DNA from 2 places in the Sporolactobacillus sp. PKPK-6 genome. Region 1 is predicted to be linked to the other one. Evidence: riboswitches for the same ligand, from Rfam matches in the RefSeq annotation. Region 1 holds a riboswitch; the other holds the start of a gene.
What was found. A riboswitch is a leader RNA that binds a small molecule or an ion and turns the genes downstream of it on or off. The one in region 1 is predicted to bind S-adenosylmethionine.
Positions count from the first base shown of each region.

Region 2: it holds a riboswitch for S-adenosylmethionine, as region 1 does, so the genes downstream of both, AC1MBV_RS06000 (amidohydrolase) here and metK (methionine adenosyltransferase) in region 1, are expected to answer to the same signal.

Region 1 is NZ_JBWXPA010000002.1:463,213-470,719, reverse strand. Features, by position in the region: gene AC1MBV_RS13170 (spore germination protein) at 1-205, opposite strand, end outside; gene AC1MBV_RS13165 (hypothetical protein) at 227-430, opposite strand; gene AC1MBV_RS13160 (ABC transporter permease) at 654-1,490, shown strand; gene tagH (teichoic acids export ABC transporter ATP-binding subunit TagH) at 1,505-2,299, shown strand; gene fbpA (Fur-regulated basic protein FbpA) at 2,714-2,890, shown strand; gene ytkD (RNA deprotection pyrophosphohydrolase) at 2,978-3,481, shown strand; gene pckA (phosphoenolpyruvate carboxykinase (ATP)) at 3,534-5,117, opposite strand; SAM riboswitch class I at 5,372-5,490, shown strand; gene metK (methionine adenosyltransferase) at 5,620-6,840, shown strand; gene AC1MBV_RS13130 (tetraprenyl-beta-curcumene synthase family protein) at 7,007-7,507, shown strand, end outside.
Region 2 is NZ_JBWXPA010000001.1:1,255,392-1,262,898, forward strand. Features, by position in the region: gene AC1MBV_RS05995 (PIG-L deacetylase family protein) at 207-899, opposite strand; gene AC1MBV_RS06000 (amidohydrolase) at 932-2,077, opposite strand; SAM riboswitch class I at 2,226-2,330, opposite strand; gene AC1MBV_RS06005 (hypothetical protein) at 2,468-2,803, opposite strand; gene AC1MBV_RS06010 (VanZ family protein) at 2,800-3,255, opposite strand; gene AC1MBV_RS06015 (GH32 C-terminal domain-containing protein) at 3,769-6,909, opposite strand; gene AC1MBV_RS06020 (S-ribosylhomocysteine lyase) at 7,324-7,507, opposite strand, start outside.

The DNA of each region.
Region 1 (7,507 bases):
CGCGATCCGAATAGAGGGCAGGCAATAAATCACGATGAATATATTCGAGATCAACCAATGTGACGATAAATGAGACCCAGCAGGAAAAGAACGTTCCTTCATGATGAAAATGCCGGAAATCCGGATTGGTTTGCATCTGCGTCATAAAATCAGATAATGTTTTTTTTGTTTGTGCGGGATCATTATTTTTTCTTTTCCAGAACAAGCTTCTCAACCCAATCCAGTCTTAATTTGCATCCTTTTCCATCTTTTTCGCTTTTTTCTTTTCTGCTTTACTCTGTTCTATGTAAATGATGACAAAGGGCATGGTACCCGGATATAAGATCATCATATACATGCAAATATTTGCTCCGATCGTGATGCGGAGTGTAACAAAAATAAAAAAAATAACGAGCAGAACAAAATAGCTGAGATAAAGAAGTGTACTCATAGCAGACTCCTTTGGATAGGTGATTCGTATTATTGAGTATGTTCTCCAAGACAGCACTTCTTATTCCTAAAAAGAATTTCACTATCAAAATTTATAAATGATGAGTTTGGAGAGATTCATTCATACCCGGAAAGTCCAAAGGATTCATTTTCTTTTTTAAATAAGCTGTGTTAAAGTATGGATTGGAGTACTGTATCTTGATGATTATTGGAAGGAAATTGATATGAAATCGGCATGGAAGGTTATTCGGGAGCAATGTAAAAGCTTATATTTAATCAGAAGATTGTCCCTTTATGAGTTGAAAAGTGAGAATACGAATAATTATTTAGGCATGGCATGGGTCGTTATTAATCCGTTGATTCAGATCTTTATTTATTGGCTGGTTTTTGGCAAAATATTGGGCAGAAGCAATGATATTCCCGTTGACAATGGGGTCCCAGCTCCTTATATTATCTGGTTGATTTCAGGAATTATTGTTTGGTTTTTGATCCAACCAGCCATTATCCAAGGGTCGAAATCGATTTATTCACGGATTCGCTTTATCGCTAAAATGAATTTTCCAATGAGTGCGATTCCAAGCTACGTGATTCTTGAAAAATTTTATCAGCATTTAATGATCACTGGAATTGTTATTGTGATTCTGCAATTTACACAGTTTAAAATCAGTATTTATATGATCCAGCTTCCTTATTTTATGTTTGCTGCGCTGGCTTTTTTGTTTTCGGTATCGCTGATCACTTCTACATTTTCAACGATCGTTCGCGATGTGCATCAGGTCTTGATTTCGCTCATGCGTATGATGTTTTATCTGACTCCTTTCCTATGGGAGCCTGCGCGTCTTGCAGATGCGGGTCTGCCTGACTTTTTCCAAAAAATCTTATTGCTGAATCCGATGTATTATCTTGTACAAGGCTACCGTTCTACACTGCTAGGCGCTTCTTGGTACGGGATTGATCACATCGGTTATACGGCGTATTTTTGGGGTTTTGTTCTTGTTGCCCTTATTTTCGGTTCATTTGTGCATCTGAAGTTCAGAGATCATTTCGTAGATTATTTGTAAGGAGATCTCCATTCATGGAAAAATCAGTCATTGTAAAAAATGTATCGAAAAAATATAAAATGTACGCGAAAAATTCCGAAAAAATTTTAGATTTGATTTCTCCTAAAGGTTACGGAAAATCGTTTTATGCGCTTCACGATATCAGCTTTGAAGCGAATAAAGGCGACGTTATCGGAATCATCGGTGTGAACGGATCGGGAAAATCAACGCTGTCTAATATTATTGCCGGAATTATTCCTCCCACATCTGGATCGGTAGAAATTCATGGTGAAGCGGCACTGATCGCGATCCAGTCGGGCTTGAAGAAAGAGCTGACCGGCCGGGAAAATATTGAATTAAAATGTCTGATGCTTGGTTTTGATAAAAAGCAGATTGTGGAGTTGACGCCGCAGATTATTGAATTTGCTGATATCGGCGATTTTATAGATCAGCCGGTGAAGACCTATTCGAGCGGAATGCGTTCACGCCTCGGATTTGCGATTTCCATTCATATCGACCCGGATATTCTTGTTATTGACGAAGCATTATCTGTCGGAGATCAGACATTCGCGGACAAATGCCTGGATAAAATGAACGAATTTAAAGAAAAAGGAAAAACCATTTTCTTCATCAGCCACTCAATCAGCCAGATGAAGAAATTTTGTGAAAAGGCGCTCTGGGTTCAATACGGACATGTGGAACAATATGGTCTGATGTCAGAAGTAATGCCTGAATATGAGGCATTTATTAAGAAGTACAAAAAGATGACTAAGAAAGAAAAGAAAGCTTTTCAAGAAAATGTGCGAAAAAGCCGAATAGTGAATGCGTGAGTAGGAAAGGAAGCTGTGCTTTGCCGATACAACGACAAAGAGCAGCTTCTTTTAATACAGATTTTTATCGTTTCAAGCAAAAAAAATCCGCAAATCGATGCGGATTTAACTAAAAGTGAATTGGGGTTAGGGTTATTCATACTATTGCCATATTTTTCTGTTGCTAAACATTTTTTTGAAAAAATGATTGCAAGTACTCGATTAAATTTTTTTAGATACGTAAAGATATATTGTAAGCGCTTTTATTGTATAATAGTGTTTAAAAATATCAGTGCTGGGCATGATGAATGGGCTATGGATTAAATCAAACAAATCATTCGTCTGAAATAAGACGTGTTCACGTGGAAAGGGGGCAGAAATCATGATTGAACAAACAAAATGTAAACGCTTGCTTAATTGTGATTTCGTTCATTCATGAATCGTATCAATTTGTTGAGAAGGGCTGTTGAAAACCGAAAGCAATACTTGATTCGCGAGTTAAGAAAAAATTTCGTGACAAAAGAGTCCGATCAATTAAATGAATGGACACTGTCCGATCTGGAAAACGAATGGAAAAATTATAAAAAAAGATGCGAAGAAGAAATTGGTTAAAAATAAAAATCTTGTGGGGAATGTGAACCATTATTTGTTAAAATAGGTTTGAAGCTCGCAGAACGCAGGTGCGGAGGTAATGACCGAATGAATCAATATCCTAGTTTTCCGGATTTTTATGGAAATAAAGTAACCCTAGCTCTTTCATCAACTCCCTTTTCGGCCGATCCAAGACATGTTTGGGTTATTTGTAAATTTCACTGTCAATGGCTGCTTACCATGCATTCAAGGAGGGGACTTGAATTTCCCGGAGGCAAAGTAGAGTCTGGAGAACGCCCGGAGGAAGCGGCGAAAAGAGAGATCTTTGAAGAAACCGGCGCGCATGTAGCGAATCTCTATTTTATTGGACAATACCAAGTAGATGGGCGAGACGAACCAATAGTTAAGAATATCTACTTTGCGGAAATTGATCAAATAACCCTGAAAAAGGATTATTTAGAGACAGACGGACCGAGACTGATCAGCAATCTGCCTCACTCAATTAAGAATCGGAGACAGTATAGTTTTTTGATGAAAGACCAAGTGCTTGAGCTGTCGATGAAGGCAATCAGGCAGAAGCAATGGACGCTCGTGTCCGAAGTACACATTTAAGACTTTGGCACTAAAAAAGGCTCCCTCCAAAATTGGAGGGAGCCAGCTGTTTTTAGTGGACATTAGGCCCAGCGTTGCGGATGTTCTCAGGTGCTTGACGGAATTGCTGGAAGTTCGTTTGGAATTTTTGAGCCAGCTGTATTGCAGCATGCTCATACGCAGCTGGATTAGTCCATGTTTTCCATGGCATAAGCACCTGATCAGGTACACCAGGACATGTTTGCGGAATATGCAATCCGAAAATCGGATCCGTGACTATATTTTTCTTGTCAAGACGTTCATTTAAAGCTGCATAAACCATTTGCCTTGTATAACTGAGCTTCATTCGTTTACCGAGCTCGTAGGGTCCCCCAGTCCATCCGGTGTTAATCAGATAAGCGCTTACATTGTTTTGTTTTATAAATTTTCCCAAAAGTTCAGCATAGGTGACTGCCGGAAGCGGCATAAACGGGGCCCCGAAGCATGTGGAAAAAGTTGGTTCAGGAGTTACAATTCCGCGCTCGGTGCCGGCCAATTTACTCGTGTAACCTGAGAGGAACTGATACATTGCCTGATCCGGTGACAGTATACTAATTGGCGGGAGAACGCCGGATGCATCGGCTGTCAGAAAAATAATCGCGTTTGGATGCCCTCCGACGCTTGGAAGAACTGCATTTGCAACCTTTTGCAGTGAATAGGCAGCACGCGTGTTTTCCGTAAGTGCGGTACTGAAATAATCGGGTTTGCGCTGATCCTGAGAAATGACGACGTTTTCAAGTACTGTACCGAATTGGATGCTGTCATAAATTTGCGGTTCATTCTCTTGAGTCAGCCGAATCGTTTTTGCATAGCATCCTCCTTCAAAGTTAAACACACCGTTACTTGACCAGCCGTGTTCATCGTCCCCAATCAACTGTCGGTCAGGCACATTGGAGAGCGTTGTCTTTCCGGTGCCGGACAAACCGAAAAAAAGAGTTGTGTTGCCGTTTTCGTCTTGATTTGCAGAGCAATGCATCGGCATCACTCCTTTTTGCGGCAATAAATAATTCATTACAGTAAATACGGATTTCTTGATTTCTCCGCCATATTCGGTGCCCCCGATTAATACAATACGGTATTTCATGGAAATAATAATAAATGCTTCGGAACGCGTACCATCAGTCAATGGATTTGCTTTAAAACCGGGTGCAGATAAAACAGTGAATTCTGCTTGATGATGTCCAAGCTCCAAATCAGAGGGTTCAATAAACAATTGGCGGCAGAAGAGATTTTGCCAAGCATACTCATTAATAACTTGAATCGCCAGACGGTAATTTGGGTCAGCCCCGGCAAAACCTCGAAACACATATTTCTCTTGCTGTTTACTTAAATAGGTAGCAAGCTTTTCGTAAAGATTTAAAAAAGCGTTTTCATTTATGTGCTGACTTCTATCCCAGTCAACCGTGTCACGTGTAACATCATCTTTGACAATAAATCTGTCTTTTGGAGACCGTCCCGTATATTTCCCGGTCGTTACGGCTAGTGCTCCGTTATTTACTAAAATGCCTTCATTTTTTCTCAATGCATGTTCAATGAGTTCAGGAACAGATAAATTAATGAATGGAGTTCCGGTACTGAGCAATTCAGAGATTGGGGTTTCCAAAAAAGTACGATTCATGAGAACATCCCTTTCTTTGTGAAATTGATCACTCATTCTTTATTGTATAACACATTGTAAATATTGTTACCTACTAATATTGTAATGATGATTCAGATATTCCGCAATCATGAAGAGATAATAATTCGAAATCTCCATATGGTTTTGTTTCGTTTTGAGTATCTTTAAATGAATTGATTTACACGCTTGAAAACAAAGGAACTTTCATTGACAATTTTAATTCCCTGCGTTAAGATGGGGATTATACACGGCTGCTCTTATTCCGAGTAGGCAGAGGGACAGGCCCGATGAAGCCCGGCAACCGGCCGAATAACGGTACGGTGCTAACCTGCAGAGAAAAGAGAGAATGATCTCTTTCCCCTGATAATAAGAGGCGCGCGATAAGAATCGGCCTATCCATAATTGGAGCGGGCTTTTTTCATGCCTTGAAAACAAAAGCAGAGGGATCGGGTACCGTTGACACCATTTTGTATATAATGTTTGAAAGGCAGGGTGAAGGAAAATGACGAAGAAGTATTCAAGAAGATTATTCACTTCCGAATCGGTAACTGAGGGTCATCCGGATAAAATTTGTGACCAGATTTCAGACGCGATTCTTGATGAACTGCTGAAGGGGGATCCTAACGCCAGGGTCGCATGCGAAACAGTCGTTAATACCGGACTTGTCCTTGTGACTGGTGAAATATCCACTTCCACCTACGTGGATATTCCGAAAGTCGTTCGTCAGACGATTAAAGAGATCGGCTATGACAACGCGAAATATGGTTTTGACGCATCGAACTGTGCGGTCATGACTTCAATCGAGGAACAGTCGGCTGATATTGCTCAAGGCGTCGATAAAGCGCTTGAAGCGCGTGAGGGAACGATGTCGGAAGATGAAATTGAAGCGATTGGTGCCGGGGATCAAGGACTGATGTTTGGATTTGCTGTCAATGAAACACCGGAACTGATGCCTCTTCCCGTATCACTTGCTCATAAATTAGCGAAGAGACTGGCTGATGTCCGGAAAGACAAAACGATCGGCTATCTTCGCCCGGATGGAAAGACCCAGGTCACGGTTGAATACGATGAAGAGGGCCATCCGGAGCGTATCGATACGATTGTGATTTCGGCACAGCATGATCCAGAAGCGACTGAAGCGCAAATCAAGAAGGACATTCATGAGTTTGTCATTGATCCGACTGTTCCGGAGAAATTGATTGACGAGAAGACGAAATTCTTTATCAATCCGACCGGACGCTTTGTCATCGGCGGGCCTCAAGGGGATGCCGGCTTGACCGGACGAAAAATTATTGTTGACACGTACGGCGGATACGCACGGCATGGAGGCGGCGCTTTCTCAGGAAAAGACGCGACGAAGGTCGACCGCTCCGCTTCTTACGCGGCAAGATATGTGGCGAAGAATATTGTCGCGGCAGGTCTCGCAGAAAAGTGCGAAGTGCAGTTTGCCTATGCCATCGGTGTTGCAGAGCCGGTATCTATTTCGGTTGATACGTTCGGTACAGGGCAGGCAACTGAAGAACAGCTCGTTCAGCTGATTCGCCGTAACTTTGATCTCCGCCCGGCCGGCATCATTAAAATGCTTGACTTGCGCAGGCCGATTTATCGCCAGACGGCGGCGTACGGACATTTTGGACGTACAGATGTCGAACTTCCTTGGGAGAAGACGGACAAAGCAGATTTGCTGAAAAAGCAGATTCTTTCAGATTTCCAGACTCATTGAGCATGTATACCCAAAAAACGTTTTTTACGCCTACCGGCTGTGAAAAGCGTTTTTTTTATAGACAAGATCGCATAAGCAGAATGATCGTTTGCTATAATAGATGGTAAGTAAGGAGATTGCCCGAACGAAATCAAGTAGAAGAGCGTCTCTACAGGGAGGCAAAACGATGACTGTACCGTCCAGACCGATTAAATTAATGGCACAAATATATAGAAAAGTGCTTCCCGAAGTACATCGCGATCTTGCAAAATGGAAGAAGCGAGCTGAAGAAATTCCCGATGCAGAATTGCGCAGACAGGCACTCGCAAGTATTGAAGCGAAAACATTTCACTGTGAAGGCGGATCCATTTACAGCCTTCTTGCTGAGGGACAAATGAAGGAGATCATTTCATTCATTGTCGCTTATCAAACGATCAGCGATTATTTGGACAACTTATGTGATCGAAGTATTTCGCTTGATCCGGTTGACTTTCGTTGTTTGCATCACTCAATGCTGAACGCATTGACTCCGGGTGCCGAGCCAGAGGACTATTATAAACACCGCGGCAGCTGCGATGATGGAGGGTATCTTCAAGGACTTGTGTCTGAATGCCAAAATGTACTTGGCCAATTATCGGCGCTGAAACTTATTCAGCCTGCGCTCCATGAGTTAGCCGGTTTTTATTGT
Region 2 (7,507 bases), on a different contig from region 1:
CTACTCAAAGAGTAGCATAAAAAAGCCCTCATAGTAAAGCGCTTTCATTTTTTCTTCACTTATTTATTTGCAGAGGCGTTCAGAACTGGATGTGGTAAATTAATTGCCCCTGGCCAGTCCACTATGTTTCTCTCTCTGAACATTAAATGAAGCATCCATTCGACTGCGGATAACAAATAAAAGGAAGAGACTTATCGCAAATTACGTTAAATCAAAAGATCACTATAATAAAGTTTATGAAAAGATTCAAGATACAGATTCTGTTCATTGCCGCCTTCCAGACGAATTCGATGCAGAAGCTGTTCTTTAAAGGAGCCACTACCAAACTGACTGACATGCTGCTCCGCCGATTGAACTTTCAAATGGAATGTCTCACGAATATTTACCGAATAATTAGAGTCATCGGCGTTGAAAAGATAAGTTTCCTGCGGCTTTGAAGGTTCAATGCCTTCTTCCAGATGCTCGGGATAATAGCAAAAGCCGTCCGCCAAATAACCGGCCTCTGAAGCAACACGCCCAATCGTAATGTGATCGGAATGAACATCATATTTTTTAAAGGGATCAAACGTAATCAAAATATCCGGTCGCTCCAATCTGATTTTCCGAAACACCTTCTCTTTGAGTTGTGCTTCTCTAGCAAACAGAGTTCCGTCAGAAAAATTAAGCCAGTTCACCGTAATCCCGAGTACATGGGCAGCAAGTGCCATTTCAGTCCGTCGAATAGTTGTCACTTGTTCAGGTGTCTGCGCCCGATCATGTGTCCCCTTATCACCATTTGTCGCGATCACAACAAGAACCCTATTTTTTTGTCGTACCAACCTGGCTAACGTGCCACCGATAAATGTTTCATCATCCGGATGCGCAATGAAAACAATCGCTTTTTTCTCTTCGACTCCCATCTCTCTTCCTCCTTGCTGGCGTAATTCTGCGCCTATCCTTCCAAATAGGATTTCACCAAGGCAACAAACAGAGGTATGGAAGTCTCAAATGCTTTAGGATCTGCCTTGAATTTACTGCTATGAACCGGATATGCTGACCCAACACCTACATTAAAAAAAGTACCCGGTATGATCTGTTGATAGCAAGAAAAATCTTCTCCACCCATACTTGCTTCTAGATGCACAACATCAAAATGTTTTTTTAAGGCAACCGTTTCAACGAATTTTGTTAATTGTTGATCATTGACCACGGCCGGAGCACCGTCCACCCATTGGAATTCACTCGTGACCTCGTTAGTGGCGGCAATGCCGCTTGCTACTTTCTGCAAACGCATTTTTATTTTTTCTCTCGCCTTTTTATCAAAGGATCGAACGGTTCCTTCAAGCAGCGACGTGTTTGGCAGCACATTCCAAGTCTTTCCGGATTCAAGATGTGTGATTGAAACCACGCTTGGGTCAAACGGATTGACATTTCGACTGACAATGGTCTGAGCGGCAACAATAAATTCACCTGTTGCCACAATCACATCATCCCCGCTTTCAGGATGAGCGGCATGCGTACCCTTCCCATGAAACGTAACAAAAAAGCGATCCACTGCGGCATTAAAATTCCCCGTTTTGACCCCAACAACACCTGTTGGCAGTTCTGGATTAACATGCAGTCCGAAAATCGCCTCGACACCATTTAATATCCCTGTATTTACAACTCGGTCCGCCCCATGATCCACCTCTTCAGCCGGCTGAAAAATAAGTAAGATGCTTCCGTTTAACTGATCTTCAATTTTCTTTAATTCAATCGCTGTCGTCAGTAAATTGGTTAGGTGAAAATCATGACCGCATGCATGCATCCGATTTGAATGTTCCGATGAATAGGCCAAACCACTCTCCTCATTAATCGGCAGTGCATCAATGTCCGCTCGCAGCGCGATCAAACTGCCTGGTTTTTTTCCGCCAATCTTCGCAAAGACCCCTGTATCCATTGGATTGGATAAAATGTCAATGTTGTGCTCTTGAAGCACTGCTTTAATCTTCTTTGTCGTCTCAAATTCACCAAGGGCAAGTTCGGGATGTCGATGAAACCACTGAAATAAAGCTAAGGTTGACTTTTCTATCCCACTTTCTAATTCATATTGAGTCATCTTATTACCCCTCATAACTGATTTTTTGAAGAAACCTTAAGTTCTTATATTGCTGCTTTTTGTAAAAACAGCACACCTAGAAAAATAAAAGCGACTGCTTTTCTTAGAGCACAAGAAAAGTAGTCGCCATTGCCGTCCGATTGTACTTTTCTTATCTCTCAGATCAAATCTGCCGGAATTAACACCATACACAGTTTTCTATGCTGGTTGTCGGGGTTCATTGGGCCGGTCCCTCCCCCACTCTAGATAAGAATTATTTAGTTGATGTTTAAAGCTTACGAGAGTTCCATTGAAGAGTCAATACTAATTCATACTATTTTTATGCGATTTGTTTTTTTGAATTAAAGTTCACCCATTTTTTTAAATCAATCGATGCCGGTGGTTCGACAATCACTCAGTTTCTACATCATCTCCGAAGATTCCTTTCAAGTGGTCTTCGAAATGTTCGTGGATGGTCTTGAATTTCTCGTCAAATTCTTCCTGTGTGATGATCCCTTTCTCCATAAGTAGGTAAAAAAGTGCCGTGTTTCGTTCATAATTCAACACTGCCTCTGATCCGAGTTCGGTCAATAGTTCCTCATCGGTCACAAAATCATCTCCCTGTTTCGTAATGTCAGCAGCAATGATATTCCTAGTTGCAGGATAAACGAAATTGCTTCTTGGCATACATGAAGATAATTCACTAACCACAATAATCAAGCAGTGACGAGAGCTCAGCTCATTCACCGCTGTTCCTGCCCACTATGTTCCTCTCTCTGAACAAATCGATAGAACATGTAACCCAAAACAGCTCCCGTTGTGTTGAGAATCACATCATCGATATCGGTCATACGGTTAGGCAGGAAAAGCTGGATCCATTCAATAGTCGCTGAAAACAGAGCACTCATAAACAAGGCATGTGCCCAATGGAACTGCGGATACCTCATTGCCAGAAAAAAGCCAAAGGGTAAAAACAGCATAATATTCCCAAGATCATCAACGATAAAATAAAATAGAGAGGCTGATTGAAAATTTTTAAAGATCACAAGCGGATTCAAATTAATAGTAAAATGCTGAACAGGTGTCCCGGCAACGTTCCCGGTATGAATAATCCCATGTGGAATTAAGGTCAGATACAACACGAACAAAATGGAGAAAGTTAGAAGTATGTTAGCGAGAGCAATTTTTAATTGTTTCATTAAATCTCTCCTATATATTACTCAGAAAATCACAACCTGCTTGTCTGTATTGTTAGTCATTCCAAGACGATTTGTCAAACTTATAGACTGAATCGTTTTTAATTAATCAGGTAGAAGATAAGAGAATCCAGGTGTAAAAACTAGATTATTTTAAAAAAATGCGTGCAAAGTAAAGACGACTGCGAAGCAAAAGGAGATTCGGTTCAACTTTTCGAGCGTTCGGTCTAATTTTTCACAGATTCGGGCTAACTTCTCAAGTGTTCGGTCTAACTTTCTATCGGTTCGGCCTAACCTCTACTTTTCGGTCTAACTCTCACTAGATTAGGCCTATTTTTTCATGGATTCGGCCTAACTTTTCAAACGTTCGGTCTAACCCTTTCACTTCGGTTCAACTTTTCTCATAATATAAGTGTTTTTTCCATTGATACGATGCTGCGCATCTTCCGATGGTGTAAAAAAACACCGGAGCATTTTTACCGCTCCGGTGTTTTTGTTTCTTATTTATTTCCGCACTCAGCGCTTCTTCAGCGGCTTTGTGCCTAGATTGACCCGATATACATAACCCGTTTTGCCTTTATAAGTGACCTTGTACATTTTTGCTGACAGGGGACTTTTGGTCTTGAGCTTTGTATTTTTCGGGATCTTGATTCCTTTTCGTTTCTTACCCGTATTGGTGCTGTATAAATACGATGGCTTGTGAACGTAACGCGTCACGGACTGTGCTTTAGTTCCGAGATTCACTTTATAGACGTAGCCTGTTTTTCCCTTGTACGTCACTTTGTACATTTTTGATGAGAGCGTACTGATTGTCTGCAGTTTCACATTTATTGCGATCTTAATTCCCTTGCGCTTTTTACTCGTATTGGTGCTGTACAAATACGATGATTTATGGACATAGCGTGTGACGGACAGGGGCTTTTCCCCAAGGTTGACTCTGTAAACATAGCCTGTTTTTCCTTTATATGTGATCTTGTACATCTTGGCTGATGGGTCGGTCTTGGTCTTGACCTTTGTATTAACTGCGATAAAACCAATTCTCGTCTTGCTGCCATTTGACGAACTGTAAAGATAGGGGCCCTTTTTCACATAATAAGTATGTTCTTTCGCATTCTCCGTATCACTCGTCTTTTGAAGCGCATCAAGACGTTTTTCCAAGGCAGATTTTGCATCGCTGTCCGCCAAAGCATTGACCTTGACTCGAGCAGCATCCACGTCTGCTTGCGATTTGGTTTGTTCCGCCTGCTCTACTGCTTTTGTTGCCGCTTCTACTGCCTTTGCCGTCTCCTCTTCCGCAGCCGCACCATCTATCTTCTCTTGTACAACTTTCAACCGAGCATTCAGCGAATCCTTCGTCGTTCCTTCCGCCAAAGCATTGACCTTGACTCGAGCAGCATCCACATCTGCTTGCGATTTGGTTTGTTCCGCCTGCTCTACTGCTTTTGTTGCCGCTTCTACTGCCTTTGCCGCCTCCTCTGCTGCAGCCGCACCATCTATCTTCTCTTGTACGACTTTCAACCGAGCATTCAGCGAATCCTTGGTCGTTCCTTCCGGCAGCTGAGCAACAAACAGCTTTGCTGCATCTGCATCCTTCTGCAGCTGACTCTGTTCCGCCGTTTCAACCAATTGGACAGCGTCATCGGCAGCAGCTTGTCCATCCATCACAATGTTGACTTTTATTGTTTTTGTTGCTGTTACTCCGGCCTGATTCGCTACTGAATAGGTTATTTGATAGGTGCCAGGCGTTTTCGTTTTCACTGTATCTCCGGACACCTTGATATCAGAAGTCAGATCGCCATCCTTCAAATCATTGGCCGACACGCCATTCAGTGCATCAAAACTGTCACCATAATTCAATGTCGTCTCATTCGGTGCTTTAATACTTGGATTATTTCCCCAGATGCTTTTAAGATGTTCACCCTCAGCCTGACTGATCGATACCGTACCATTATTAACGAAATAAGCTAGGTTGCGTGAATCAGACGGCTGATCCGGATTCGGGTAAACAAGCTGTGTGATTACTTTTTCTCCATCATTGACAAAGACTTCAATAGAAGAGGTATCCACGTATACGGTTAGCTTAATGCTGCTTGCCTTTTTGTCCAGCTTTACTTTTGTTTCCTGGCGATTAATCGATTCGCCGTCCTTGGTACGGTCAAGATAAACGATCTGCTTTTGCGGATCATAGCCGACCTTTACATATTTTGAACCGTCATCGGACTGTCGGAGCAAATAGCCGAGATCATTCGGCTCCGAAGCATTTGTCCAAGTAAAATCTGCACTGATTTTATATTGTGTTCCTGAAAAGTCCTTAATCTGCGACGTTTCGGTATCCCCGTAGCTGTCCTTGATCTTCTCATCTCCAAGGTTTATAGCACCTTGTCCAATTTGATCATCAATCTCTGAAACAGGCTCTTGCCGAATCGTATAACCGCTGTCCGATTTCTCTAAGTTCAGCTCGCGCGGCAAGGTCATCTCGCCCTTCCAAGGTGACGTGTTCTGCTCCCCGTTGTACGTCCAGTTGGACATCCATCCAAGCATAATCGTGCGATCCGGTACATTGGCAAACGTAATACCCGCGTAAAAATCTTCGCCATAGTCGAACCATTGCGGATTCTTCATGGTGTCATCTGTATCCGGAGTGAATGCAATCTTATCCGCATCATTTTTGCCGAGCGTTCCTACAAAATACTGCATACCCGACCCGCCGGCAGGAGCGCCATTTTGCACACTCAGTGACAGCACCCACTTCTTTTCGTTGGTTCCCTTAACTGTCATTGGAATCAGTTCCGGGCACTCCCAAACACCGTTTCCCACATCATTTTCACGCTTGATGCTTGTTTGATAATCCCAATCCTTTAAATTCTTCGATGCAAAAATTTCAACTTCCTGCCCGGATACAACAGGCATGATCCACTCCTGATTCGCCTCGTCATACACAACGTTCGGATCACGGAAATTGCCCGCATCCTTTGTCCGCACCTCAGTAACCGGAATAATCGGCTTTTGATTATTATATTTTTTAAACGTCTTTCCGCCATCCGTACTGTAGGCCATATTCTGTTCCTGCACTTCACGGATGCCGATGATATTTCCGAGCGAATCCTTGCTGTAATCATCATCCCGCACGCACACCTGATACGTACTCGTGTAGAAGGCGATCAGCGTATTCTGACCAAAGCCGCTCACATTATTTTTATCAAGCACAACGGAACCGCTGAAGATATACCGCTTGCCATTCGGATTGTTGAGATCCCAGTTTGTGGTTGGGCGCCCCAAATAATGGACAGGCTTCGCATCATCCTTCGTTTGCATCCAAAAGTCTACCCACGCATCGTTATCATCTTCCGGAATGGCTACCTTCTGTTCCTTCCAGTGAACGAGGTCTTTACTGATGGCATGTCCCCAGGACATATTGCCCCATTCATTGCCTTCCGGATTATACTGATAAAACATATGATAGACACCATTGTATTTAATCAATCCATTCGGATCGTTCAACCAATTCTGTTGAGCTGAGTAATGATACTGATTACGATATGGCTCTTGATAGTAATGACTGCTCGAATCCTCCGCCTTGACTTGCACCGGCAGTGACGGCACCATTAATCCTATACCTATAAGTAACGCAATACTGAATTTGAGTAGTCGATTCAACTTTTTAACCTCCTCTATTTTATTAAGCGCTTTCATTAACACATTTTGTTATGCAAGTTTCATTCCAATTAGTGTGTTATTTTTAATTGCTGATAAAGTTTGTGAAAAAGCTTGCTAATAGTGGAAAAAATTTGATGATCATTTTTTTACATTTTATGTAAGCAACTCACTAATTCTAAAAATGAAACAGATTGAACAAAAAAAGATTCACTAGAGTTAATTAAAGTAGATTTCTAAAACACTAGAAAATAGATTACTAGATTAGAGCTGACCTCTTAAAAGATGCACGCAAAAAACGACCCGAACCCACTTACACCATGGATTCAGATCGTTTCGCTTTTTAGTAAAAAAATTGTAGTGTCATCGAACAGCTCAAAATGCTATTGGACTACTCAGGTTGGTTCAAACGATTAGTTAAATTGATTCCTTAACCACTTTGCGTTCAAATGGATCTGAGCTGATACCTTCTTCAACAATCTTCTTTGACCATTCCTTGGCTGAGAAGAGTGAGTGATCACGATAATTGCCGCAGCTTTCAATCGTCGTTCCCTGAACGTCGTCCCAAGTGGCTTCGTTTGCGATAAATTCAAGCGAACCC